Bradyrhizobium diazoefficiens: one gene and its partners. The protein of the gene in region 1 interacts with the protein of each later gene in a pairwise test. Links are inferred from orthologs where the notes say so. Each region holds a gene or a part of one and is shown in the gene's direction. Other genes may lie near its edges.

Evidence for each region.
Region 2: the proteins of JJE66_RS17550 (region 1) and JJE66_RS09245 interact in binary tests that used the Escherichia coli proteins (3 or more experiments, as listed by UniProt). The link is inferred for Bradyrhizobium diazoefficiens from one-to-one orthologs.
Region 3: the proteins of JJE66_RS17550 (region 1) and JJE66_RS19510 interact in binary tests that used the Escherichia coli proteins (3 or more experiments, as listed by UniProt). The link is inferred for Bradyrhizobium diazoefficiens from one-to-one orthologs.

Annotation. Positions count from the first base shown.
Region 1 is NZ_JAENXS010000002.1:179,448-183,158, reverse strand. What follows is about bases 1,029-3,711. They hold JJE66_RS17550 (P-II family nitrogen regulator), read left to right. Parts: upstream 1,029-2,042; coding sequence 2,043-2,381; downstream 2,382-3,711. Other genes in these bases: glnA (type I glutamate--ammonia ligase), read left to right, coding at 2,534-3,711; JJE66_RS17555 (NAD(P)H-hydrate dehydratase), read right to left, coding at 1,029-1,666. In the rest of the region: JJE66_RS17560 (GNAT family N-acetyltransferase), read right to left, coding at 1-167; more of JJE66_RS17555, read right to left, coding at 167-1,028. UniProt on the Escherichia coli protein: P-II indirectly controls the transcription of the glutamine synthetase gene (glnA). P-II prevents NR-II-catalyzed conversion of NR-I to NR-I-phosphate, the transcriptional activator of GlnA. When P-II is uridylylated to P-II-UMP, these events are reversed.
Region 2 is NZ_JAENXS010000001.1:1,967,780-1,979,435, forward strand. Bases 62-3,397 are described here. They hold JJE66_RS09245 ([protein-PII] uridylyltransferase), read left to right. Parts: upstream 62-407; coding sequence 408-3,197; downstream 3,198-3,397. Other genes in these bases: JJE66_RS09240 (OsmC family protein), read right to left, coding at 62-159; JJE66_RS09250 (methylated-DNA--[protein]-cysteine S-methyltransferase), read right to left, coding at 3,207-3,397. In the rest of the region: more of JJE66_RS09240, read right to left, coding at 1-61; more of JJE66_RS09250, read right to left, coding at 3,398-3,737; JJE66_RS09255 (DUF1304 domain-containing protein), read left to right, coding at 3,890-4,192; JJE66_RS09265 (ABC transporter substrate-binding protein), read left to right, coding at 5,822-7,048; JJE66_RS09270 (DUF1330 domain-containing protein), read right to left, coding at 7,108-7,533; JJE66_RS09275 (transglycosylase domain-containing protein), read left to right, coding at 7,701-9,911; JJE66_RS09280 (M48 family metallopeptidase), read right to left, coding at 10,119-10,958; JJE66_RS09285 (polyhydroxyalkanoate depolymerase), read right to left, coding at 11,259-11,656.
Region 3 is NZ_JAENXS010000002.1:570,852-582,171, reverse strand. What follows is about bases 2,004-5,003. They hold JJE66_RS19510 (nitrogen regulation protein NR(II)), read left to right. Parts: upstream 2,004-2,915; coding sequence 2,916-4,091; downstream 4,092-5,003. Other genes in these bases: ntrC (nitrogen regulation protein NR(I)), read left to right, coding at 4,101-5,003; dusB (tRNA dihydrouridine synthase DusB), read left to right, coding at 2,004-2,919. Outside these bases: JJE66_RS19525 (CinA family protein), read right to left, coding at 1-422; JJE66_RS19520 (bifunctional 2-C-methyl-D-erythritol 4-phosphate cytidylyltransferase/2-C-methyl-D-erythritol 2,4-cyclodiphosphate synthase), read right to left, coding at 426-1,637; more of dusB, read left to right, coding at 1,918-2,003; more of ntrC, read left to right, coding at 5,004-5,543; JJE66_RS19500 (hypothetical protein), read right to left, coding at 5,744-5,890; JJE66_RS19495 (PAS domain-containing sensor histidine kinase), read left to right, coding at 6,076-8,475; JJE66_RS19490 (sigma-54 dependent transcriptional regulator), read left to right, coding at 8,493-9,863; RNA chaperone Hfq, read left to right, coding at 10,112-10,360; GTPase HflX, read left to right, coding at 10,372-11,320.

The DNA of each region.
Region 1 (3,711 bases):
TCGAAATGTCCCCACACATGGCAGGTTGCAAAGATACGGTCGCGATAAAACCAGCGATCCTCGTCCGGCGTGTGCAGCCCGACGAGCCACGGCATTGCATGGTCAAACGCGATTCGGTGGACCTGCGCCGCCGCGCTCATGTCGGCGAGCGCGAGCAGCCTGAGCATCAGTACTCGATCCCGAGCGCGTTATAGATCCGCCGGTGCACGGCCGGCAGCGTCTCCGTCAGGTCCTCCGCGATCAGCCCGGGCCCTGCCTCGCTGCCCGACTCGCCGTGCATCCACACGCCGATGCTGGCGGCTTGGAATGCCGGCACGCCTTGCGCCAGGAGCCCTGCGATGATGCCGGCGAGCACGTCGCCGGCGCCGGCGGTGGCAAGCCAGGGCGGCGCGTTGGCGGCGATGGTGGCGCGGCCGTCGGGCGCGGCGATCGTGGTGTCCGGGCCCTTCAAGAGCACGACGGCGCCGGAGCGCTCGGCGGCGGCACGCACGCGCTCGAGCTTCGAGCGTCCCGGATATTTGTTGCTGAGGTCGGAGAATAGCCGCGGAAACTCGCCTTCATGCGGCGTCAGCACGACCCGCGCATCGGGCGAGGACTTGATCGTTTCAAACAGCCGCTCGGGATTTGCGGCAAAGCTCGTCAGCGCATCCGCGTCGAGCACGACGTGGCGCTGCGCTGTGACCGCGGTGTGAACGATATCGCAGGTGCGATCGCCCACGCCGGCGCCGGGACCGATCATGCAGGTATTGTAGCGCTTGTCGCCGAGGAGCTCGGCGAACTCGACGACGGTGTCGACGGGACGAACCATCACGGCCGTGAGCGCGGCCGCATTGATCGCGAGCGCATCGCGCGGGGTCGCCAGCGTCACCAGGCCCGCGCCGGCGCGCAACGCGCCGCGGGCGGCAAGTCGCGCAGCACCGGTCGCGGCCGCATCGCCGGAGACCGCCAGCACATGGCCTCGCGCGTATTTATGGCCGTCGATGCGCGGCACCGGAAAGGCATCGCCCCAGAAATCCGGATCGTTCTCGAAGGTCTGCGGCGCGATCTCGTCGAGCACCTGTGCGTCGATGCCGATGTCGGCGACGCGCACATGGCCGCAATGCATGCGGCCGGGCAGCAAGAGATGCGCCGGCTTCTTGCGGAAGAAGGTGACGGTTTCGGTGGCGTTGACTGCGATGCCGAGCACCGCCGCACTGGTGCCGTTGATGCCGCTCGGCAGGTCGACGGCCAGCACCGTGGCACCATTCGCATTGATCGCCTCGATCATCGCGCGCGCCTCGCCGTCGACGGAACGGCTAAGGCCCGCACCGAAGAGCGCATCGATGATCAGCGCAGGCCTTCCGATCGCCTGCGGATTGAACGGCAGCACCGGGTGCTTCCAGCCGCGCGCGGCGGAGGCCGCGTCGCCCTGAAGCTGGTCGCGCTCGCACATCAGGATCACCGAGACCTCGCGGCCCTGGGCGGCGAGCTCGGCGGCTGCGACAAAACCATCACCGCCATTGTTGCCGGGCCCGGCCACGATCAGAATCGGCCCCTCCTCCACCAGCGCGTTGGCGGCCTCCGCGACCGCCTGGCCCGCGCTCAGCATCAGCTTGAAACCGGGCGTGCCGGCCGCGATCGAGAGCTGGTCGGCCCGCTGCATTTCAGCGTTGGTCAGAACTTCCATGCCACTTCCCTGGTACAAACGCCTTTTCAAGAGGCATTTCCTGTGCCGTTCCGAAACACGAAACCTTGGTCTGCACAGCGATTGAACTGTTTGCCTATTCCGTAGTCTTCGCTATTTTGAGCAATCGGCTCCACCTATCAGAGATGCTCGTTAAAAGGCTGATAACGCTCCAATAATCAGGGCATTTGCAACTTGGCATAGACCCTGCTTTCGAGGAAGCCGCTTCGGTTCGTCGTGCTCGCTGGCATTATCAGGGTGTGGCCGGCCGTTGCCGGACCGGTCAGGGGTCGCGGCATGACGAAGACAAGATCGTGCGTGAGATAAGCGCATCCTGACGTAGACGTTGCTATTTGATCGAAAGGCCGGGAGGCGCGCAGTGAAGAAAATCGAAGCCATCATCAAGCCGTTCAAGCTCGACGAGGTGAAGGAAGCGCTTCAGGAAGTCGGCCTGCAGGGCATCACCGTGACCGAGGCCAAGGGTTTTGGTCGCCAGAAGGGTCATGCCGAGCTCTACCGCGGCGCAGAATACATTGTCGACTTCCTGCCCAAAGTGAAGATCGAGATCGTGATCGGCGACGACCTGGTCGAGCGTGCGATCGACGCGATCCGTCGCGCCGCGCAAACCGGGCGCATCGGCGACGGCAAGATTTTCGTCTCCAATATCGAAGAGGCGATCCGCATCCGAACCGGTGAATCCGGGCTGGACGCTATCTGAGCCGGGTGCTATCCCGCATTTTGCGACACTCTGACAAGAAATAAGGCTGCTTCGGCGGCCTGATTTCGTTTATGCGGTCGCGCAAAACTCGCCGAAAGCGAGAATAATTTTGCTCATCTGGAAACCGACCCGCAGAGCCAAAAGGGGTATGCATGAAGACCGCCAAAGACGTCCTGAAATCGATCAAGGACAACGACGTCAAATACGTCGACCTGCGCTTCACCGATCCGCGCGGCAAGTGGCAGCACGTGACGTTCGACGTCAGCATGATCGACGATGACATTTTCGCCGAAGGGACGATGTTCGACGGCTCCTCGATCGCCGGCTGGAAGGCGATCAACGAGTCCGACATGTGCCTGATGCCCGATCCGGTGACCGCGACGATCGACCCGTTCTTCGCCGAGACCACCATGGTCATCACCTGCGACGTGCTTGAGCCGACCACTGGCGAGCCCTACAACCGCGACCCCCGCGGCATCGCCAAGAAGGCGGAAGCCATGGTGAAGTCGATGGGCGTGGGCGACACCGTGTTCGTCGGCCCCGAAGCCGAGTTCTTCGTGTTCGACGACGTGCGCTACTCTTCCGGCCCCTACAACACCGGCTTCCGGCTCGACTCATCGGAGCTGCCGAGCAACACCGACACCGAATACGAAGGCGGCAATCTCGGCCACCGCATCCGCACCAAGGGCGGCTACTTCCCCGTGCCGCCGCAGGATTCGGTGCAGGACATGCGCTCGGAAATGCTCGGCGCCATGGCCAAGATGGGCGTCAAGGTCGAGAAGCATCACCACGAAGTCGCTTCCGCCCAGCACGAGCTCGGCATGAAGTTCGATACGCTCACCCTGATGGCCGACCATCTGCAGATCTACAAATACTGCATCCATCAGGTCGCGCATATCTACGGCAAGACTGCCACCTTCATGCCAAAGCCGGTCTATGGCGACAACGGTTCTGGCATGCACGTGCATCAGTCGATCTGGAAGGACGGCAAGCCGGTGTTCGCCGGCAACAAATACGCCGACCTGTCGGAGACCTGCCTCCACTACATCGGCGGCATCATCAAGCACGCCAAGGCGATCAACGCCTTTACCAACCCGTCGACCAACTCCTACAAGCGTCTGGTCCCGGGCTATGAGGCGCCCGTGCTGCTCGCCTATTCCGCGCGCAACCGCTCGGCCTCCTGCCGCATCCCCTACACCGCTTCGCCGAAGGCCAAGCGCGTCGAGGTGCGCTTCCCCGATCCGCTCGCCAATCCCTATCTCGGCTTCGCCGCGATGCTGATGGCCGGCCTCGACGGCATCAAGAACAAGATCGATCCGGGTCCGGCGAT
Region 2 (11,656 bases), on another replicon or contig:
CCCCGCCATCGCGATGGCGCGGCCGGTGTCGACCTTGCAGGCGATGCCGTCGCTGTCGGTCGAGCCCTTGGCCTTCAGCGTGATCATCGCGGTCTTGGGATCGGTCTTGTAGCGTTCCTTGATCGGGACCTGCATCTGGCGCAGTTCTGCGGCGTCCATCTTGTTCTCTCCCCAATATCGTGACGTCAGCAGCGGTATAGAAGCCGATCCGTTTGGTGTCAGCCCATGATTGACGGAGGGCTGCTATGAACGTCGCCATCGTCGCTTAAAAATTCATAATATCCAATATGTTATGGGCACAACCCGAATTGGGCGCGTGCCCTTCCAAATCCGTCGTCCGGCGCGTATCTCTAGTTCTATATTAATGTCTCGTGACAGTGCTCATCGCCTCTTATATCCGGTAATCCATGGACAGCGTCACGACCGAGCACAGACCAGAGGTGGACGATCGCTTCGACACCGCGCGGATCACCGCCGCGATCGATGCGCTTGCCGAAAAGCATCAGGGCCGCGAGGACACGTTCCGCACCGCGGTCGCACAACTGCTCAAGGCCGAGCTGATTGCGGCGCGCGCCGCGGCGCAGGCGATCCTGCTGAAGGACCGCCACGGCCGCCGCTGCGCCGAGCGGCTGTGTCACGTGCAGGACGAGATCATCCGCATCCTTTATTCAGCGGCGACCCGTCATCTCTACCGCTCGCCGATCCCGAGCGGAGCCGAGCGCATGGCTGTGGTCGCGACCGGTGGCTATGGCCGCGGCCTGATGGCGCCGGAATCCGATATCGATCTGCTTTTCATCCTGCCTTACAAGCAGACCGCCTGGGGTGAGCAGGTCGCGGAAGCGATCCTCTACTGCCTCTGGGACATGGGGCTGAAGGTCGGCCATGCCACGCGCTCGGTCGATGAATCGATCCGCCAGGCGCGCGGCGACATGACCATCCGTACCGCGATCCTGGAGACGCGCTTCCTCACCGGCGATCAGCCGCTCTATAACGAGCTGGTCGAGCGCTTCGACAAGGACGTCGTGCAGGGCACCGCATCCGAATTCGTCACGGCAAAACTCGCCGAGCGCGAAGAGCGGCATCGGCGTGGCGGTCAGTCGCGCTATCTGGTCGAGCCCAACGTCAAGGATGGCAAGGGCGCGCTGCGCGATCTGCACACGCTGTTCTGGATCGCCAAATACGTCTATCGCGTCCGCGATACCGACGAGCTGGTCGAGCGCGGCGTATTCGACGCACAGGAGTACCGCACCTTCCGCCGCTGCGCGGACTTTCTCTGGTCGGTGCGTTGCAATCTGCATTTCTACTGCGGACGGCCTGAGGAGCGCCTGTCCTTCGACCTCCAGCGCGAGATTGCGATCCGGCTCGGCTACACCTCGCATCCGGGCATGCAGGACGTCGAGCGCTTCATGAAGCACTACTTCCTCGTCGCCAAGGAAGTCGGCAACCTCACCGCCATCCTCTGCGCCAAGCTCGAGGACCAGCAGGCCAAGCCCGCCCCGGTGCTGAGCCGGATGATGGCGCGGCTGCGCCCAGCCCAGGTCAAACGGCGTGTGCCCGACAGCGACGACTTCATCGTCGACAACAATCGCATCAACGTCGCCGCGCCTGACATCTTCAAGCATGATCCGGTCAATCTGATCCGCATCTTCCGCCTGGCGCAGAAGAACAACCTCGCCTTCCACCCGGACGCGATGCGCGATGTGACGCGCTCGCTCGGCCTGATCAACGCGAGCATGCGTGAAAACCCCGAAGCCAACCGGCTGTTCATGGAGATCCTGACCTCCGACAACGCGGAGATCGTGTTGCGGCGGATGAACGAGACCGGTGTGCTAGGCCACTTCATCCGCGCTTTCGGCAAGATCGTCTCGATGATGCAGTTCAACATGTATCATCACTACACCGTCGACGAGCATCTGATCCGCTGCGTCGGCTTCCTGCAAGACATCGAGCGCGGCGGCATCGAGGAGTTCACGCTCGCCAGCGATTTGATGCGCAAGATCCGGCCCGAGCACCGTTCGGTGATCTACATCGTGACGCTGCTGCACGACATCGCCAAGGGAAGGCCCGAGGATCATTCGATCGCAGGGGCCAAGGTGGCGCGGCGGCTCTGCCCGCGGCTCGGCTTCAGCGCGGCCGACACCGAGCTCGTGGCATGGCTGATCGAGGAACATCTGACGATGTCGACGGTCGCCCAGTCGCGCGACCTCTCCGACCGCAAGACCATCGAGAATTTTGCTGCCGTGGTGCAGTCGGTCGAGCAGATGAAGCTGCTGACGATCCTGACCACCGCCGACATCCGCGGCGTCGGTCCCGGCGTGTGGAACGGCTGGAAGGCGCAGCTCTTGCGCTCACTTTATTACGAGACCGAACCGGTGTTGACCGGGGGTTTCTCGGAAGTCGACCGCGGCAAACGCCTCGTGGCCGCGCACGCCGAATTCCGCATGGCCTTCGCCGAATGGCCGGCCGACGAGCTCGATGCCTATCTCGGCCGGCACTATCCGGCCTACTGGCTCAAGGTCGAGCTGCCGCGAAAGATCCGCCACGCCCGCTTCGTCCGCTCCAGCGAGCAGGCCGGCCACAAGCTCGCGATCAATGTCGGCTTCGACGAGGTGCGCGGTGTCACCGAGCTCACGATCTTCGCCGCCGACCATCCCTGGCTGCTGTCGATCATCGCGGGCGCCTGTGCCTCTGCCGGCGCCAACATCGTCGACGCCCAGATCTACACCACGACCGACGGCCGCGCGCTCGACACGATCTCGATCTCACGGGAATACGACCGCGACGAGGACGAGGGAAGGCGCGCCACCCGCATCGGAGAGATGATCGAGGACGTGCTCGAAGGCAAGCTGCGCCTGCCCGAAGTGGTGGCGCGTCGCACCGTGCGCAGCAAGGCGCGGCCCTTCGTGATCGAGCCAGAGGTGACCATCAACAACCAATGGTCCGACCGCTACACCGTGATCGAAGTGTCCGGCCTCGACCGCCCCGGCCTGCTCTACGAGCTGACCACCGCGATCTCCAAGCTCAATCTCAACATCGCCTCGGCCCATGTCGCAACGTTTGGCGAGCGTGCCCGCGACGTGTTCTACGTCACCGACCTGCTCGGCGCGCAGATCAACGCCCCGACCCGCCAGTCGGCGATCAAGAGCGCATTGACCCATGTGATGGCCGGCGACAAGGCGATCCAGCCGGCGGCGTGAGGCAGGACGTTAAATCTCCACGCCCTCATGCCTGAGCAGCCAGCGCTTGCGCTCGAGGCCGCCGCCATATTTCACCAGCGAGCCATCGGCACCGATCAGCCTATGGCACGGCAACACCACACTAATCGGGTTGGAGCCGTTGGCATGGCCGACGGCGCGGATGGCTTTCGGCATGCCGATCTTTGCGGCGAGCGCGCCGTAGCTCATCGTGGCGCCGACGGGAATTTGGGCCAGCGCGGACCAGACCTTCTGCTGGAACGGCGTGCCGGCGGTGCGCCATGCGACCCGTGAGAGCTGACCGAGATCACCCTCGAAATAAGCCGATAGCGTGGTCTTCATCTCCGTCGGCGCGGACTGATCAACCAGATCCACCGCACCATAATGCAGCCGCAGCAGCTCGTGCATGCGGTGCTCATAGTCGTCCCAGTCGAGTGCGCGCAACGCGCCCTCGGCATCGGTGACGAGCAGCGCGATCCCGATCGGCGTCGCCAGACGATCGAGACTGAAGCGTTCAGGCGTCTTGGTTGATCGAGCGGGCATTGCGGCACCATGGCATCGAAACACATCATCGCGTTTGCCATGCCGGCCGTGCTAACGTCCACCCGAAAGCTGGGGAGCTCAACTTGATCTGGATCGCCAACATCCTGGTGGCGCTTGTCGCCGCACTGCACGCCTACTTCTTGATCCTGGAGATGTTTCTCTGGGACAAACCGCTTGGCTTGAAGACCTTCCGCAATACGCCGGAGAAGGCCGAAATCACGAAGGTGCTGGCCGCCAATCAGGGACTCTATAACGGCTTCCTCACCGCGGGCTTGATCTGGGGGCTCGTCCACGGCAATCCGGCCTTCGCGTTCCAGATCAAGGTGTTCTTCCTGCTCTGCGTGATCATTGCAGGCGCTTACGGCGCGGCGACCGTCAGCACACGCATCCTGATGGTGCAGGCGCTGCCCGCGGCGATTGCACTGGTTGCATTGTTCCTGGCTTGGGGCCCTTAACCTAAGACCTTGGCCTGAGACGCCTCGGCGCAACGCCGCGATCCTTGTACGCGGCCTGCCCTTCTTCCAGACTCTTCGGCAGCGATGGCGACCGTTGCAACCACGGGAAAAGACCATCGACCGGAAAATTCCGTCAGGAGGAACAACCCACCATGAGCAATCGCAGAGTCTTCCTAGCCGCCACGGCGGCGCTCGCCTTGACGTTCTCCGCCAACCAAGTTCTCGCCTAGAAGAAATACGACACCGGCGCGAGCGACACCGAGATCAAGATCGGCCAGACCGTGCCGTTCTCCGGCGCTTATTCCGTCTACGCCAATATCGGCAAGACCCAGGCCGCCTACTTCAAGATGATCAACGATCAGGGTGGCATCAACGGCCGCAAGATCAATTTGATCCAGTATGACGATGCCTATTCGCCGCCGAAGACGGTCGAGCAGGTGCGCAAGCTCGTCGAAGGCGACGAGGTGCTGTTCACTTTCCAGATCATCGGCACGGCCGCGAACGCCGCGGTGCAAAAATATCTCAACGGCAAGAAGATCCCGCAGCTACTGGCCTCCACCGGCGCCGCGCGCTTCAACGATCCGCAGAACTATCCCTGGACCATCGCCTATAACCCGAACTACATCTCCGAGCGACGCATCTACGCCAAATACATTCTCAAGGAGCATCCGAATGCCAAGATCGGCGTGCTCTACCAGAATGACGACATGGGCCGCGACTATCTCGCCGGGCTCAAGAGCGGACTGGGCGACAAGGCCGCCAGCATGATCGTCGGCGAAGTGTCGTACGAGGTTACCGATCCGACGGTGGACTCCCAGGTCGTCAAGCTGAAGTCGTTGGGCGCCGATCTTTTCTACGATGCCTCGACACCAAAGTTCGCGGCGCAGGCAATCAAGAAAGTCGCCGAGCTCGGCTGGACGCCGGTGCACATTCTTGACATCAATGCGAGCCCCATTTCGGCGACGCTGAAACCTGCCGGCCTCGATATCTCCAAGGGCATCATCTCGACGCAATACGGCAAGGAGCCGGGCGATCCCCAGTGGAAGGACGACCCCGGCGTCAAGGCCTTTTTCGCCTTCATGGACAAGTATTTCCCGGAAGGCGACAAGCTCAACACCGTCAATACCTATGGCTACTCGGTGGCCGAGCTGCTGACCAGGTGCTCAAGCAATGCGGCGGCGACCTGACGCGTGAGAACGTCATGAAGCAGGTCGCCAACATCAAGGACTTCACCCCGAGCTTCGCGCTGCCCGGCATCAAGGTCAACACCGGGCCGAACGATTATCGCGTCAACAAGCAGATGCAGATGATGAAATTCAACGGCGAACGCTGGGAGCTGTTCGGCCCGATCATCGAGGACAACGGGACATCGGGCTGACGGCGCCGCATCTTCGATCGCAAGGTGGGTCAGAAACCCCTGACCCACCCCCTCTTTCGCCGCGACGTCGCCAAGGACCTCGTCAGTCACTTCCAACTAACGGCGCGGTCAGGCACGACCACCATGGCCGCATTAACGTCGCTTGCCTTTTGGGCAAGCATCGACCTTGCGTCGCAGCAACGGTTCCGCCACTATTCCGCCCAGCGGCGGCAAAACAGACCGCCGGCAACAATCACGGGAGAAGAGAGCGAATGAGGAACGGCATTTTCCATCTGGTCACGGGAACGGTACTGGCGATCGCGCTATCGGCATCGTCGGCCTACGCGCAAAAGAAATACGACCCCGGCGCGAGCGATACCGAGATCAAGATCGGCCAAACCAACCCCTTCAGCGGACCGGCCTCCGCCTATGCCACGATCGGCAAGACCCAGGCCGCCTATATGAAGATGATCAACGATCAGGGCGGCGTGAACGGCCGCAAGATCAACCTGATCCAGTATGACGATGCCTATTCGCCGCCCAAGGCGGTCGAGCAGGTGCGCAAGCTCGTCGAGAGCGACGAGGTGCTGCTGACCTTTCAGCTTCTCGGCACGCCGTCAAACGCAGCCGTTCAGAAATATCTCAATGCGAAGAAAGTGCCGCAGCTGTTCGCCGCGACCGGCGCGTCGAAGTTCACCGATCCGAAGAACTTCCCGTGGACGATGGGCTTCAACCCGAACTATTTCGTCGAAGGACGAATCTACGGTCAGTACATCATCAAGAACCATCCGACCGCCAAGATTGGCATCCTCTACCAGAACGACGATCTGGGTAAGGACTATCTGAATGGCATCAAGGCCGGTCTCGGCGACAAAGCTACCGCCATGATCGTGGCGGAAGCCTCCTACGAGGTGTCCGATCCGACGATCGATTCGCAGATCCTCAAGATCAAGGACGCGGGCGCGGACCTGTTCTTCAGCGCGACCACGCCGAAGCAGGCGGCGCAGGCGATCAAGAAGATCGCCGAGCTCGGCTGGCATCCGGTGCAGATCCTCGACATCAACGCGACGTCGGTCGGCGCGGTGATGAAGCCGGCGGGTCTGGAAGCCTCCAAGGGCGTGATCAGCGTCAACTACGGCAAGGATCCGCTCGATCCGACCTGGAAGGACGACGCCGGCATGAAGAAGTATTTCGCGTTCATGGCGAAATATTATCCGGATGGCGACAAGGATTCGAGCTTCAACAGCTACGGCTACTCGACCTCGCAATTGATGATCTACGTACTCCAGCGGTGCGGCGACAACCTCACGCGCGAGAACGTCATGAAGGTGGCCACCAGCCTGAAGAACGTGCAGCTCGACCTGTCGCTGCCCGGCATCGTCGCCAACACCTCCCCGACCGACTACCGCGTCAACAAGCAGCTTCAGATGATGAAGTTCAACGGCGAGCGCTGGGAGCTGTTCGGTCCGATCCTCGAGGATAGTGGCCCGGCGGGCTAGTGGTTGAATTCTGAATTGCGATCGGCGGCCTTCGGGCCGCCGATTTTTTTGGAAGGCAGCTACTCCGGTATCTCCCCAAAGTTCTTCCCCACCGGCAGCACTGCGTACCGGATCAGGCGCGAATCCTCCACCCCCGCCTTGCGGTGCTTCACCGCTTCGCGATAGACGGGATCGCGGATCATCTCGACGAAGGCGGCAACGCTTGGATATTCGGCGATGAAGCAGTGATCCCAGCACTCTGCCTCGGGGCCGATCAGCATCAGCTCGAATTTGCCCTGCCAGACGATGCGGCCGCCGAGGCGCTCGAACACCGGGCCGCTCTCGCGACCATAGGCCGCGTAGGCTTCCGCGCCGCTGGCCTTGCGGCCGTCGGGATAGGCCGCCTCCTTGCGCAAGCGCACCAAGTTCAGCATGTGGATCGGGCCCGGCCGGTCGTTGTCCCGGAATTGCGCAAAGATCTCCTTGGTCGGATCTATATGGCCCATGCGGGTTCCCTCTCGTTTTGTGCCGGCGATCTTAGCCCCGCCGCCAGACCAGCGGAACTGCGGCGAGGGAATGCCGCACCTCCTAATCGCGCGTTAAGTTTTGCGTAACCGGGCCTTAAACAGCCACCGCTAGCGTGCGGCGGGGCGGGGTGACCGGGCGTTTGCGTATGGGGTCGGGAAAGAAAAAGGGCGGGCGGAAAGAGCCGCTGTTCGGCTTGCCTGCAGCGCTCGCCGATCTGCGCCTGACCGCGGCGGACCGCGTTCCCGGCGGCGACGACAAGCCGAAAAAGTCCGCCAAGCGCAAGACCGAAACGTCCGACGACGAACCGCCGCGCGAGCGGAAGGCGCAGCCGAGCCGCAGCGGCGCCAAGCGGCGGTCGAAATCATCCATCAGCGCCGGCCTCGGCCGCCTCGTCTATTGGGGCGCCGTGCTGAGCCTGTGGGGCGTGATCGCCGTGATCGGCGTCGTGATCTGGGTCGGCGCCCATCTGCCGCCGATCCAGTCGCTCGAAATCCCAAAACGCCCGCCGACGATCCAGATCGTCGGCATGGACGGCAGCCTGCTGGCGCAGCGCGGTGAGATGGCCGGCGCCAACGTGTCCCTGAAGGATCTGCCGCCCTATCTGCCGAAGGCCTTCATCGCCATCGAGGACCGCCGCTTCTATTCGCATTTCGGCATCGACCCGATCGGCATCCTGCGCGCTTTGGTCACCAACGTGCTCCATCGCGGCGTGTCGCAGGGCGGCTCGACGCTGACGCAGCAGCTCGCCAAAAACCTGTTCCTGACCCAGGAACGCACCATGGCGCGCAAGCTGCAGGAGGCGGAGCTCGCGATCTGGCTGGAGCGCAAGCATACCAAGAACGAGATCCTGGAGCTCTATCTCAACCGCGTTTATTTCGGCTCCGGCGCCTACGGCGTCGAGGCCGCAGCCCAGCGCTATTTCGGCAAACCGGCGAAGAACGTCACGATCGCAGAAGCCGCGATGCTGGCCGGTCTCGTCAAATCGCCCTCGCGCCTGGCGCCGAACCGTAATCCCGAAGGCGCCGAGGAGCGCGCGAAAATCGTGCTCGCGGCGATGGCGGACGCCAAATTCATCACGGAAGCGCAGGCGCAAGCCTCGATCGGCCATCCTTCCTACAATGTGAAGCCGGTCGGCGCCGGCACCGTGAACTACGTCGCCGACTGGATTGGCGAGGTGCTGGACGATCTCGTCGGCCAGATCGACGAGAGCATCAAGGTCGAGACCACGATCGATCCAAAGCTGCAGAGCGCCGCCGAGGCCGCGGTCATCGACGAGCTCGCGGCCAAGAGCGTGAAGTTCAATGTCAGCCAGGGCGCGCTGGTGGCGATGACGCCCGACGGCGCCGTGCGCGCCATGGTCGGCGGCCGGAACTACTCCGAAAGCCAGTACAACCGCGCGGTCACCGCCAAGCGCCAGCCGGGCTCCTCGTTCAAGCCGTTCGTCTATCTGACCGCGATGGAGCAGGGCCTGACGCCCGACACCGTCCGCCAGGACGCGCCGATCGAGGTCAAGGGCTGGAAGCCCGAGAACTACACCCATGAATATTTCGGCGCGGTGACGCTGACGCAGGCGCTGGCGATGTCGCTCAACACCGTCGCGATCCGCCTTGGCCTCGAGGTCGGGCCGAAGAACGTGGTGCGCACCGCGCACCGGCTCGGCATCTCCTCGAAGCTCGAGCCGAACGCCTCGATCGCGCTGGGCACCTCGGAAGTCTCGGTGGTCGAAATGGTCGGCGCCTATGCACCGTTCGCCAATGGCGGCTTCGCAGCAACGCCCCACGTGGTGACGCGGATCAAGACGCTCGACGGCAAGCTGCTCTACATGCGGCCGGCCGACGAGCACAACCAGGTGATCGAGCCGCGCTATGTCGGCATGATGAACACGATGATGCGGGAGACGCTGATCTCCGGCACCGCCAAGAAGGCCGAGATCCCCGGCTGGCAGGCGGCCGGCAAGACCGGCACCAGCCAGGATTACCGCGACGCCTGGTTCATCGGCTATACCGCCAACCTCGTCACCGGCGTCTGGCTCGGCAATGACGACAACTCGCCGACCAAAAAGGCGACCGGCGGCGGCCTGCCGGTGGAAGTCTGGTCCCGCTTCATGCGCACCGCCCACGAGGGCGTCCCGGTGGCAGCCCTGCCGAACCTGCAAAGCAATTGGGGGCCGGCGAACCTCGTGCAGATCTCATCGCAGGTGTCGGCGCCGACACAGGCGGCGCCCGGACCCGCATCTGCGCCGGTCGGCAATGGCGGCTATCGTGCCCCACCGCCGATGCGCGCCAATGTGCGGCCGCAGGCTGCCGCCGGGCTGGATGGCTGGCTGATGGACCGGCTGTTTGGCGGAAATCGGTAGAACCAAAACAAAAGCGCGAAAACAACCCCATGCACAGTAGGCTGGGTGTTGCGGCGTGATGCGCGATGGAATTTGCGAGATCGTTGATCCCTCGGAGGAATCAGCGAGAAAGGCGCGAGAGGATCAGTAACTCTCGTTCAGCGTCGTCCCGGCCTTCGCCCTAGGGCCTTCGCCGGGACGACTTTGAGTATGTTGGACAAGGCCGCCCTAATCCTCGACCCCGTACCGGTGCAGATCATTGCCGTAGGTGTCGAGCCACTTCTTGGCGCGCTCCATCGACGGACAGGCTTTTCCGCACACGCGCCAGAACCGCGCCGAGTGGTTCATCTCGACGAGATGGGCGACCTCGTGGGCGGCGAGATAGTCGAGCACGAAGGGCGGTGCGAGGATCAGGCGCCAGGAGAACGACAGCGAGCCCGCCGAGGTGCAGGAGCCCCAGCGGCTGGACTGATCCCGGATCGAGAGCCGCTTCACTTTGACGCCGAGCTCGTCGGCATGGGCTTCCGCGGAGCGTTGCAGATCGCTGCGCGCCTCGCGCTTGAGAAAGTCATGCACACGGCGGTCGGTATGTTCGATTCCACCGGCGACGCAGAGAATGCGTTCGCCGCTATCGCGCGTCTCCGTCCACACCGTGCCGCGGCTGCCTGCCCGATGAACGATGCGATGGGGGACACCGCGTAGCGGTATCACTGTGCCAGGCTGGAATGGCGCGGCCTTCGGCAAACGGCCGAGACGTGCGGCGATCCATGCGCCGTGACGCTGCGCGAAGTCCTTGGCTTCGGCGAGCGTGCCGCGCGGCGGGATCGTGAGGATCGCTTCGCGGTCGCTCGGATGAATTCTGAGCGTGTAACGGCGCGCGCGGCGATGCCTGCGCAAGCGAATCGCGAAAAATTGCGATCCATGGGTGATCAGGAGGGTCTTTGGTTCGTGGGGCCGACGGTAGAGGAGCGCGCGAGTGGCCATGTCTGTCAGTCCGGGGAGCAGGAGTTCGCCCGGATTCTGCCATAACCGCTGCCAGGGAAAGCGCTCGGCGCAAAAACAAATCATTTGCCCAACATACAGGGGTCTGGCGTCCGGGAGACCCTACAGACTGGGGTCGGAACCCGCTTTTTTCGCCCCCGCTGGACGCATGCGGCATCCCCAAGGGGTGAGGGGGGACTCACTCCTATAAAGCTACCTAAATACCTCGAATCTGGCGAGTTCCGATCCCCGCTGGAGCCTCTAGCAGGGTCTGAATTTTCGACGGGAAAGCCGAAAAGCGCGACCAGAGCCACGGACGTGGCTCTAGATTCCAATTCTGACGCGTTTTCTTGACGCGAACCGGTCCCTACTCCGCTCGAAAACGCTCTACTCGGCTGCGAGAGCCTGCAACGAGCTCGGATTCGCGGCCGAGACCATGAAGTCATGAATCCGCGGCACGATCTCCGACTTGAAACGCGATCCGTTGAACACGCCGTAATGTCCGACGCCCTTCTGGACGTAATGAACACGCCGATGGTCGGGGATCGAGCTGCACAATCCGTGCGTTGCCTCGGTCTGACCAAGACCCGAGATGTCGTCGTTCTCGCCTTCGACCGTCATCAGCGCAACGCGCGTGACCTTGGAGGGATCGACGCGAGTTCCACGATGGGTCATTTCACCCTTCGGCAGCGAATGTTTCACGAACACGGTGTCGACGGTCTGCAGGTAATACTCGGCCGAGAGATCCATCACCGCGAGATATTCGTCGTAGAAGTCGCGATGCT
Region 3 (11,320 bases), 400 kb from region 1 along the record:
ATCGCGCCGAAACGCTGCTCGCGATGAACGATGCGGCCATCGCGCGCGGCGACGGCGAAATGCACCAGCCCAACCGGCTTGCCGGGGGTGGCGCCCCCGGGGCCGGCAATGCCGGTGATGGCAACCGCAAGGTCGACACCGGCCCGCTCCAGAGCACCGATCGCCATGGCGATCGCGGTCTCCTTGCTGACGGCGCCGAAATTGGTGAGCGTGCCGGCCTCGACCCCTAACATCGCGCGTTTGGCGTCGTTGGAATAGGTGACGAAGCCGCGGTCGATGACGTCAGAAGAGCCGGGGATGTCGGTCAGGGCTCCGGCGACGAGGCCGCCGGTACAGGACTCCGCCGTGGCGATCGTCAGCTTGCGCATCCGGCACAAATCGAGCAGCGAGCGGGAGAGGGCGCGTGCGTCGCTGCCGCCCATGACCTAGACGCTCCAAGTCTTGTCGTTGAAAGTCTTTTCATTAAACGGGAGACGGATGGTGGCACTCGCAGTGGCCGCGATGCCTTCCTCGCGGCCGGTGAAGCCGAGCCGCTCGCTGGTGGTCGCCTTCACCGCGACGCGGGAGATGTCAACGCCGGAGATCTCGGCGATGCGCGCGCGCATGGTGTCGCGCAAGGGGCCGATCTTCGGCCGCTCGCAGATCATCGTCACTTCGAGATTGGCGATGCGGCCGCCGCGCAGGGTCACGCGCTCGATGGCGTATTTCAAAAACTGGTCGGAGGAGGCGCCCTTCCATTTCGCGTTGCTCGGCGGGAAGTGCGAGCCGATGTCGCCGTCGGCGAGCGCGCCGAGGATGGCATCCACCAGCGCATGAAGGCCGACATCGCCGTCGGAATGCGCCAAAAAGCCCCTGGTGTGCGGCACGCGCACGCCGCAGATCATGACGTGGTCGCCCTCGCCGAAGGCGTGCACGTCGTAGCCCGTGCCGGTCCTGATATCGCCGAGCAGGCTGGCCAGGCGCGCTTCCTCGCGCACGAAATCCTCGGGGGTGGTGAGCTTCATGTTGGCAACATCGCCTTCAAAGGTCGCAACCGTCAATCCCGCCCATTCGGCGATCGCGGCATCATCGGTAAAATCGCTGCGGCCTTGCTTTGCCGCGCGACGATGCGCTTCGAGGATGACATCGAAACGAAAAGATTGCGGCGTCTGGGCGATTCGCAAGCGTGCCCGGTCCGGCGTGTCCGCGACGTTGCCGTCTTCGCTCGTCACCTTGATGGTGTCGGTCACGGGGACGACGGGGATTGCCGCGCCCGTGCGGCTTGCCGCCTCGATCGCGCGCGAGATCACGCCTGCCGAGACGAAGGGACGCGCGGCGTCGTGGATCAGGACGATGTCGGGCTCGTGCTTGGCGAGCGCTTCGAGACCGGCGAGCACCGAAGCCTGACGCGTCGTGCCGCCATTGGTGGGTGCCTCGTGCTTGAGGCCTGCGACCGCTGCCGTGAACATCGCGCTGTCGTCGGGGTTCACCACCGGCTGCACCGCGAACACATCGGGATGGGTGCTGAAGGCTTCCATGGCGCGGAAGATCACCGGCACGCCGCCGATCTCACGATATTGCTTCGGGCCGCCGGCGCCTGCGCGCAGGCCACGTCCGGCCGCGACAAGAACGACTGCGGTGCGCTGTGATTTCGCCATAGGACTCAAATATTCAATTGCTAAGGGAAGCGTCGGGAGTGGGGTGATTAGCCGGCATGCCTCTAGCACGGCAGGCCCGCAAAAAAAGGGGGTTTCCCCGGATTGTGGGATTCAGCATTTTGCTGCACTGCACTTGAAAGATTTGCAGAACTGTCTAAACTGTAGGCATGACGCTTGACTGCACAAGAATTGTGCGCAAGATAGGTCAGGCAGGCGCGATGAGGCCCTGCCAGTCAACGAGACCACTGTGACCGGCCAGGCAGGATCAGGCACTAAGCCTTTGAAAATAGGTGACATTGAAGTCACTACCCCGGTCTTCCTGGCACCGATGTCGGGGGTGACGGACTCGCCCGTGCGCCGGCTGGCCGCCGAGCTGGGGGCAGGTCTGGTCGTCTCCGAAATGACGGCGAGCGATGAACTCGCCAATGGCCACCGCATGTCGCGGTTGCGCTGCGAAGCGACCGGGGTTGGGCCGCATGTGGTCCAGCTCGCCGGCTGCGAGGCGCATTGGATGGCGGAAGGCGCTGGGATCGCCGAGGCCGAGGGCGCCGACATCATCGATATCAACATGGGCTGTCCGGCCCGCCACGTCACCGGTGGCCAGTCGGGCTCGGCCCTGATGCGCGATCTCGATCACGCCGTCAGCCTGATCGAGGCAACGATTGCGGCCGTGAAAGTGCCGGTGACGTTGAAGATGCGACTCGGCTGGGACGACGGCAGCCGTAACGCGCCGGAGCTGGCGCGCCGCGCGGAAGCCGCCGGCATCATGCTCGTCACCGTGCATGGCCGCACCCGCTGCCAGTTCTACAAGGGCGAGGCCGATTGGGATGCGATCCGCGCGGTGCGCGAGGCGATCTCCATTCCGCTCGTCGTCAACGGCGACATCACGTCTTACGAGAAGGCGCTTGCGGCGCTTCAGGCCTCCGGCGCCGATGCCGTGATGATCGGCCGTGGTGCACAGGGCCAGCCCTGGTTGCCCGGCCAGATCGGTCGTCGCCTGAAGGGCGGGGCGGCTGAAGCCACGCCGTCGCTCGAGACGCAGCTCCATTATGTCCGCACGCTCTATGAAGGCGTCTGCGCGCTCTACGGCCTGCGCGTCGGGCTCAAGCATGCGCGCAAGCATCTTGGCTGGGCGCTGGATGTCGCCGCCGATGCGAGCGGCGCGCCGGTCGAAACGCTGAAAGCCTGGCGCCGGAAGATCCTGACCTCCGAAGACCCGCGTCTCGTTCACCAGTCACTGCAAGATGCTTTCGACGACTTTGCATGGAGCGCTGCTGCATGAGCTCAGCCGCTGAACATCGTCGGCCGGTTTCGTCCGACAGCGATGCGATCCTGGATGCCTTGCCCAATCCCGTGCTGCTGATCGGGCCGGACGGCAAGATCGTCGGCGCCAACATCGCGACCGAGGCCTTCTTCGATATCTCGACGCAATTCCTGAAGCGCCAGTCACTGAAAGAGCTGGTGCCGTTCGGCAGCCCCTTGCTGGCACTGATCGACCAGGTGCGCTCGTCGAACGCGGCGGTCAACGAATACAAGGTCGATCTCGGCACGCCGCGTATGGGCGGCGACCGCCAGGTCGATCTGCATGTCGCTCCGCTCACCGAGCGGCCCGGCCATATCGTGGTGATGCTCCAGGAGCGATCCATCGCCGACAAGATGGACCGGCAGCTCACCCATCGCAGCGCCGCGCGCTCGGTGATCGCGCTGGCAGCCATGCTCGCGCATGAGATCAAGAACCCGCTCTCCGGCATTCGTGGCGCGGCGCAGTTGCTCGAGCAGCAGGCGTCCTCCGAAGACCGCATGCTGACCCGCCTGATCTGCGACGAGGCCGATCGCATCGTCACGCTGGTCGACCGCATGGAGGTGTTCGGCGACGAGCGTCCCGTGGTGCGCGGCCCCGTCAACATCCATTCCGTGCTCGACCACGTGAAGCGACTGGCGCAGTCGGGCTTTGCCCGCAACATTCGCTTCGTCGAGGACTACGATCCGTCGCTGCCGCCGGTGCTGGCGAACCAGGACCAGCTGATCCAGGTGTTCCTCAATCTGGTGAAGAACGCCGCTGAAGCGCTGATCGACGTTCCCGACGCCGAGATCCAGCTCACCACCGCATTTCGTCCCGGCGTGCGGCTGTCAGTCCCCGGTCAAAAAACCCGGGTATCCCTGCCGCTGGAATTCTGCGTGAGGGACAATGGACCAGGCGTGCCGGACGATCTTCTGCCCAATCTGTTCGACCCCTTCGTGACCACCAAGCAGACAGGCTCCGGGCTCGGTCTGGCGTTGGTCGCCAAGATCGTCGGCGATCACGGGGGCATCATCGAATGCGAGTCTCAGCCGCGCAAGACCAACTTCCGCGTGCTGATGCCGATGTATTCCACATCGGCCAAACCCGCAGATCACAGCAGTCGCGACGGCTCTGCCGGGAAGTCGTCGTCTGCATCACAGGGGGCAAAATGAGGATTAACAATGCCCGCAGGTAGCATTCTCGTAGCTGATGACGATACCGCCATCCGCACGGTTCTCAACCAGGCGCTTTCCCGGGCCGGGTATGAAGTCAGGCTGACCGGCAATGCCGCGACGCTGTGGCGCTGGGTCAGCCAGGGGGAGGGCGATCTCGTCATCACCGACGTGGTGATGCCCGACGAAAACGCCTTCGACCTGTTGCCGCGGATCAAGAAGATGCGGCCCAATTTGCCGGTCATCGTCATGAGCGCGCAAAACACCTTCATGACGGCGATCCGCGCCTCCGAGCGCGGCGCCTATGAATATCTGCCAAAGCCCTTCGATCTAAAGGAGCTGATCGCCATCGTCGGCCGCGCACTCGCCGAGCCGAAGGAGCGGGTCTCGACGCCGGACGACGACGCCGAGATGGAGGCGATCCCGCTGGTCGGCCGTTCGCCGGCGATGCAGGAAATCTATCGCGTGCTCGCGCGCCTGATGCAGACCGACCTCACCGTGATGATCACGGGCGAGTCCGGCACCGGCAAGGAATTGGTGGCGCGCGCACTGCACGATTACGGCAAGCGCCGCAACGGCCCGTTCGTCGCGGTCAACATGGCGGCGATCCCGCGCGATCTCATCGAGTCGGAATTGTTCGGCCATGAGCGCGGCGCCTTCACCGGCGCCAACACCCGCGCCTCCGGCCGGTTCGAGCAAGCCGAGGGCGGCACGCTGTTCCTCGACGAAATCGGCGACATGCCGATGGAGGCGCAGACCCGCCTGCTGCGCGTGCTCCAGCAGGGCGAATACACCACCGTCGGCGGCCGCACCCCGATCAAGACCGACGTGCGGATCGTTGCGGCCTCCAACAAGGATCTGCGCGTCCTGATCCAGCAGGGTCTGTTCCGCGAAGATCTGTTCTTCCGCCTCAACGTCGTGCCGCTGCGGTTGCCGCCGTTGCGCGAACGCATCGAGGATTTGCCGGATCTCATCCGTCACTTCTTCGCGCTCGCCGAGAAGGATGGCCTGCCGCCGAAGAAGCTCGACTCGCTGGCGCTGGAGCGGCTCAAGCAGCATCGCTGGCCCGGCAACGTGCGCGAGCTGGAAAACCTGGCGCGGCGTCTCGCCGCGCTCTATCCGCAGGACGTGATCACGGCCTCCGTCATCGACGGCGAGCTCGCACCGCCCTCGGTCAGCCCCGGTGCCGCAGCCCAGCAGGGCGTCGACAATCTCGGTGGTGCGGTGGAAGCCTATCTCTCCTCGCACTTCCAGGGCTTCCCGAACGGCGTGCCGCCGCCGGGTCTCTATCACCGCATCTTGAAAGAGATCGAGGTGCCGCTGCTCACGGCCGCACTCGCCGCCACCCGCGGCAACCAGATCCGCGCCGCCGACCTGCTTGGGCTCAACCGCAACACGCTGCGGAAGAAGATCCGGGATCTCGACATCCAAGTGTATCGGAGCGGGGGTTAGTTTCTCGCGACAAACGCTAGACGTTTGCGCGGCGGTGGCTCAGCTCCCCCTACCAAAGGTGAGCTGAGCCTGTCCGGATCGCGCTGGCCCTTGTGGCTGACGCGGTGAGCAGAAGTCCGAATCGGGCTGAAATGTTCCGCTGGAACGTTCGAATGGGTCACCCGGCCGCAGTCACCCGGCCGCAGAATCCGGCGCCACACCTATCTGAGCAGGCGGGCAGCGACCGGCTCGATATTGGCCATTTCCGCGGTCTGATCCTGCCTGCTTGGGCCATTGACCAGGAGGTCAGAGGCCACGATCAGCAGCAGCACCGCCGACACCATCATTCCGAGAAAGAACCTGTCCATGCCGGGTCAAGCCGGAATGGCCGGATTCCGTTCCGGAGTATTTGCCCACGATCCGGCATCCTCTGTGGATGCGCGCGTCCGTCGCAGTGGGGGCGCCGCGGAATTGTCGCAATTCGGCAACAATGTGGTACGAATACATCAGTATCCGCCCGACGCGGACCCGTTTTCAGCACCCCATTGCCGGAATGACCAGCGCAGACACCTCGGCCGCATCCTTTGACACGGCCCCAGCGGAAGAGCCCCGGCGTTGGTCGGTGCGGCGCTGGCTTGCGCCGTTTGCGGTGGCGTTGGCGCTGCTGTCGGCCTTCCTGACCTTCCTGGTCCTGACCGGACTGACGGGTATCGATCCGACGCCGGAGGTTGTCCGCTCGTTCTACCTGATCAATGCCGGCACGATCCTGCTGCTGGTCGGGATCATCGTCCGCGAGCTCTGGCAGTTGATCCTGGCGCGACGGCGGGGCCGGGCGGCGGCACGCCTTCATGTCCAGATCGTCAGCCTGTTCTCGATCGTCGCCGTGCTGCCGGCCGTGCTGGTCGCCGTCGTCGCCAACGTCACCCTCGAGCGCGGCCTCGACCGGCTGTTCTCCGGGCCGACCAAGGAAGTGATCCAGAACTCGCTGACGATCGCACGCGCCTACATGCAGGACCACGCCCAGCTGATCCGCGGCGACATCATCGGCATGGCCAACGACATCGCCCATGCCCGGCCGCTGTACGACCAGGATCGCCGCTCGTTCCGCGAGATGCTAACGTCGAGCGCCGGCTCGCGCAATTTGCCGGGCGCGATGATCATCGACAAGAACACCAACATCCTGGAATCGGCCGACACCGGCATGCGGCTGGCCTATTCGCCGCCGGCGCCGGACTTCCTCAGCAACGTCAACGAGTCCGAGCCCGAGATCGCGGTGCTGCCCGACGCGAGCTACGTCGCCGCGGTGATCCGCCTGCGCGCCTTCAGCGACACCTTCCTCTATGTCGCGCGGCCGCTTGATCCCAACGTCGTCAATCAGCTGAAGCAGACCGAGGTCAGCGTTGCCGAATACGCCCAGATCGAGTCACGCCGGCTCGGCATCCAGGTGGCGTTTGCGCTGATGTTCGCAGTGATCGCGCTGACCATCCTGATGGCCTCGGTGTTGATCGGGCTGAACTTCGCCAACTCGCTGGTGGCGCCGATCCGGCGGCTGATGAACGCGGCCCACACGGTCTCGACCGGCGACCTGAATGTGAAGGTGTCCGTGCATCAGTCGGAAGGCGACCTCGCCCAATTGGGTGAGACCTTCAACAAGATGACGCAGGAATTGCGCAGTCAGCGCGACGAGCTCGTCAACGCCAGCGACCTCATCGACAGCCGCCGCCGCTTCATCGAAGCCGTGCTGTCCTCTGCGAGCGCCGGCATCATCGGCGTCGATACCTCGGGCAGCGTCGGCATCCTCAACCGCTCCGCCGAGAAGCTGATCGGCCATTCCGAGGCCGAGACGCTCGGCCATCCGCTCTCCGACGTGCTGCCCGAGCTCGACGAGATGATGACGGCGGCGCGGGAAGGGACCCAGCGCCTCGTGCAGGGCCAGATCACGATCACGCGCGACGGGCAGGAACGCAACCTCTCGGTCCGCGTCAGCGCCGAGAAGAACCAGCCGCACGACAGCTACATCATCACGCTTGACGACATCACCGAGCTGGTTTCGGCGCAGCGCACCTCGGCCTGGGGCGATGTCGCGCGCCGCATCGCCCACGAGATCAAGAACCCGCTGACGCCGATCCAGCTCTCGGCCGAGCGCATCCGCCGCAAGTTCGGCAAGGACATCACCGAGGCCAAGGACAAGCAGATCTTTGAGCAGTGCACCGACACCATCGTGCGCCAGGTCGACGATATCCGCCGCATGGTGGACGAGTTCTCGCGTTTCGCGCGGATGCCGAAGCCCGTGATGGAAGGCGAGGACGTCGCCGACACCGTGCGGCAGGCGGTGTTCCTGATGAAGGTCGCCCATCCCGAGATCGATATCGAGGCCGAGTTCAAGGAAGATCCGCTGCGCGCCCAGTTCGATCGGCGGCTGATCTCGCAGGCGGTCACCAACATCGTCAAGAACGCCACCGAGGCGATCGAGCAGGTCCCGCCGGAAGAATTGGGCAAGGACAACGGAAAGGGCCGCATCGACGTCGTGGTCTCGCGCGAAGGCGAGGACGTGCTGATCGACGTCATCGACAACGGCATCGGCTTGCCCAAGGTCGCGCGCTCGCGGCTGCTCGAGCCTTACGTGACCACGCGCGCCAAGGGCACTGGCCTGGGCCTGGCCATCGTCGGCCGCGTGCTGGAAGACCATGGCGGCCGCATCGAGCTGAAGGACGCCTCCGACTTCCGCGAAGGCCAGCGCGGCGCCTGGATGCGGATGCGCTTTGCGATCTCCGGTCGGCCTGCGAACGCCGACGGGACCGAGCCGGCGCCGGCGGCCGACACCCTGGATATCAACGAAACGTCTGCGGATTCCGTCAAGACGCAGGAAACAAATGAGCCGGCGGCCGAAACCAAAGAGCCGGATGAAAAGACCAATGATTCAACGAAGATCGAAGCCTCAACAGGCAGCTGACAAGACAGGCGCGACCCATGGCAAGTGAAATTCTGATTGTCGATGATGAGGCCGATATTCGGGATCTCGTTGCCGGCATCCTCGAAGACGAGGGTTTTGTCACCCGGACCGCACGCGACAGCGACTCGGCGCTGGCCGAGATCGCCAACCGCCGACCGCATCTGGTCTTCCTCGACATCTGGCTGCAGGGCTCCAAGCTCGACGGCTTGCAGCTGCTGGAGCAGGTCAAGAAGGACAACGCCGATCTGCCCGTGGTGATGATCTCCGGCCACGGCAACATCGAGACCGCGGTCGCCGCGATCAAGCGCGGCGCCTATGACTTCATCGAGAAGCCGTTCAAGGCCGACCGGCTGATCCTGGTCGCAAATCGCGCGCTGGAGAACTCTCGCCTCAAGCGCGAGGTGAAGGAGCTGAAGCAACTCGCGCCAAGCGCGAGCTCGCTCGTCGGCCGCTCGCCGAGCATGAACCAGCTGCGCCAGACCATCGAGCGCGCGGCGAAAGCCAACAGTCGCATCCTGATCGTCGGCCCCGCCGGCGCCGGCAAGGAGCTGACCGCGCGCACGCTGCATACGGCCTCGGGTCGCGCCGACGGCCCATTCGTGGTGATCAACGCGGCTGCGATCACACCCGAGCGCATGGAGAATGAGCTGTTCGGCATCGAGCAGTCCAATGGCGAGCATGCGCGCAAGCCGGGCGCGCTCGAGGAAGCCCATGGCGGCACGCTGTTCATCGACGAGATCGCGGACATGCCGCGCGAGACCCAGAACAAGATCTTGCGCGTCCTGGTCGAGCAGTCGTTCCAGCGCGTCGGCGGCACCGCCAAGGTGCAGGTCGACGTCCGCATCATCTCCTCCACCGCGCGCAACCTCGAGGAGGAGATCGCGGCCGGTCATTTTCGTGAGGATCTCTATCATCGGCTCTCCGTGGTGCCGATCCGCGTGCCCGCGCTGTCGGAGCGGCGCGAGGACATTCCGGAATTGATCGACTATTTCATGGAGCAGATCTCGGCCGGCAGCGGCCTGCCCAAGCGCCAGATCGGGCAGGACGCGATGGCGGTGCTGCAATCGCATGTCTGGCCGGGCAATGTGCGCCAACTCCGCAATAACGTTGAGCGAGTCATGATTCTGGCCGCCGGCGGACCGGAGGTGATCATCACCGCCGATATGCTGCCGCAGGATGTCGGCTCGATGGTGCCGGCGATGCCGACCAGCAACAATGGCGAACACATCATGGGCCTGCCGCTGCGGGAGGCCCGCGAAGTGTTCGAGCGCGACTATTTGATTGCTCAGATCAGCCGTTTCTCAGGAAATATTTCTCGTACGGCCGAATTTGTTGGCATGGAACGTTCGGCGCTGCACCGAAAGCTGAAGGCGCTCGGCGTCGGCTGATGTCGGCGGCCCGCGCCGACGATCAGGGATAAGCGAGGAAAATCATCGATTTCCGTAGTTTTTCGGGGCAATCGGACGAGCCCTGCCGCCGGAAGCGGCTTGCCTAATAAGCCGACCTGTCCTCTAATCAAACCGCTGTTCCTTCCGAGGGGGATCTCATGAGGGACGGCAACCGGAAGAAGGCCCACATTTTCAAAACAGGGCCGCAATCGGCGCAATAACAAGAAACTCAAAGCGAGAAAAAAACAATGGCGGCAGACCGCGCACAAAACCTGCAGGACACCTTCCTTAATCACGTTCGCAAAACCAAGACGCCACTGACGATCTTTCTGGTCAACGGAGTGAAGCTCCAGGGCATCGTGACCTGGTTCGACAATTTCTGTTTGTTGCTTCGGCGCGACGGTCACTCGCAGCTCGTTTACAAGCATGCGATCTCGACCATCATGCCGGGCGCTCCGATCCAGCTGTTCGAAGGCGGCGAGGATCAGCCGGCTTGAGAGTGACCTGATTGGAACCCCGGAATTTCGACGGGGATGCCGATCGTCCGCGATCGGCAGGGGCTCAACAAACGGGGCGGGTGCTGGTCATCGGCCCCTATTTGCGGGTGCGCGCAGGCAATGCCGACGCGCAATCGGAGAGTCTTGTTCTGCGAAACGCCGAGGCTCGGCTCGATGAAGCCGCCGGCCTCGCGCGCGCGATCGATCTCGTCGTTGCGGATGCCATCATCGCACCGATCAGCCAGATCCGCCCGGCCACTTACATCGGCAAGGGCAAGGTCGAGGAGATCGCTGCTCTGGCCAAAAGCCTCGACGTCGAGCTCGTGGTGATGGATTGCGCGCTGGCGCCGATCCAGCAGCGCAACCTCGAGAAGGAGTTGAACGCCAAGGTGCTCGATCGCACCGGGCTCATTCTGGAAATCTTCGGCCGCCGCGCCAAGACCAAGGAAGGCTCGCTTCAGGTCGAGCTCGCCCATCTCAACTACCAGCGCTCGCGCCTCGTGCGCTCATGGACCCATCTCGAACGCCAGCGCGGCGGGTTCGGATTCATGGGCGGTCCGGGCGAGACGCAGATCGAAGCCGACCGCCGCCTGATCCAGGAACGCATCTCCAAGCTCGAAAGCGAGTTGAAGAAGGTGCAGGCGACGCGGCGGCTGCATCGCGCCGGCCGCCAGCGCGTGCCGTATCGCGTGGTCGCGCTGGTCGGCTACACCAATGCCGGCAAGTCGACGCTGTTCAATCGCCTGACCCGCGCCGACGTGCAGGCCGCCGACATGCTGTTTGCCACCCTCGACCCGACGCTGCGCGCGCTGACCCTGCCGCATGGCGGCAAGGCGATGCTGTCGGACACCGTCGGCTTCATCTCCAACCTGCCGACCCAGCTCGTCGCCGCCTTCCGCGCCACGCTGGAGGAGGTGCTGGAAGCCGACGTCATCCTGCATGTCCGCGACATCTCGCACG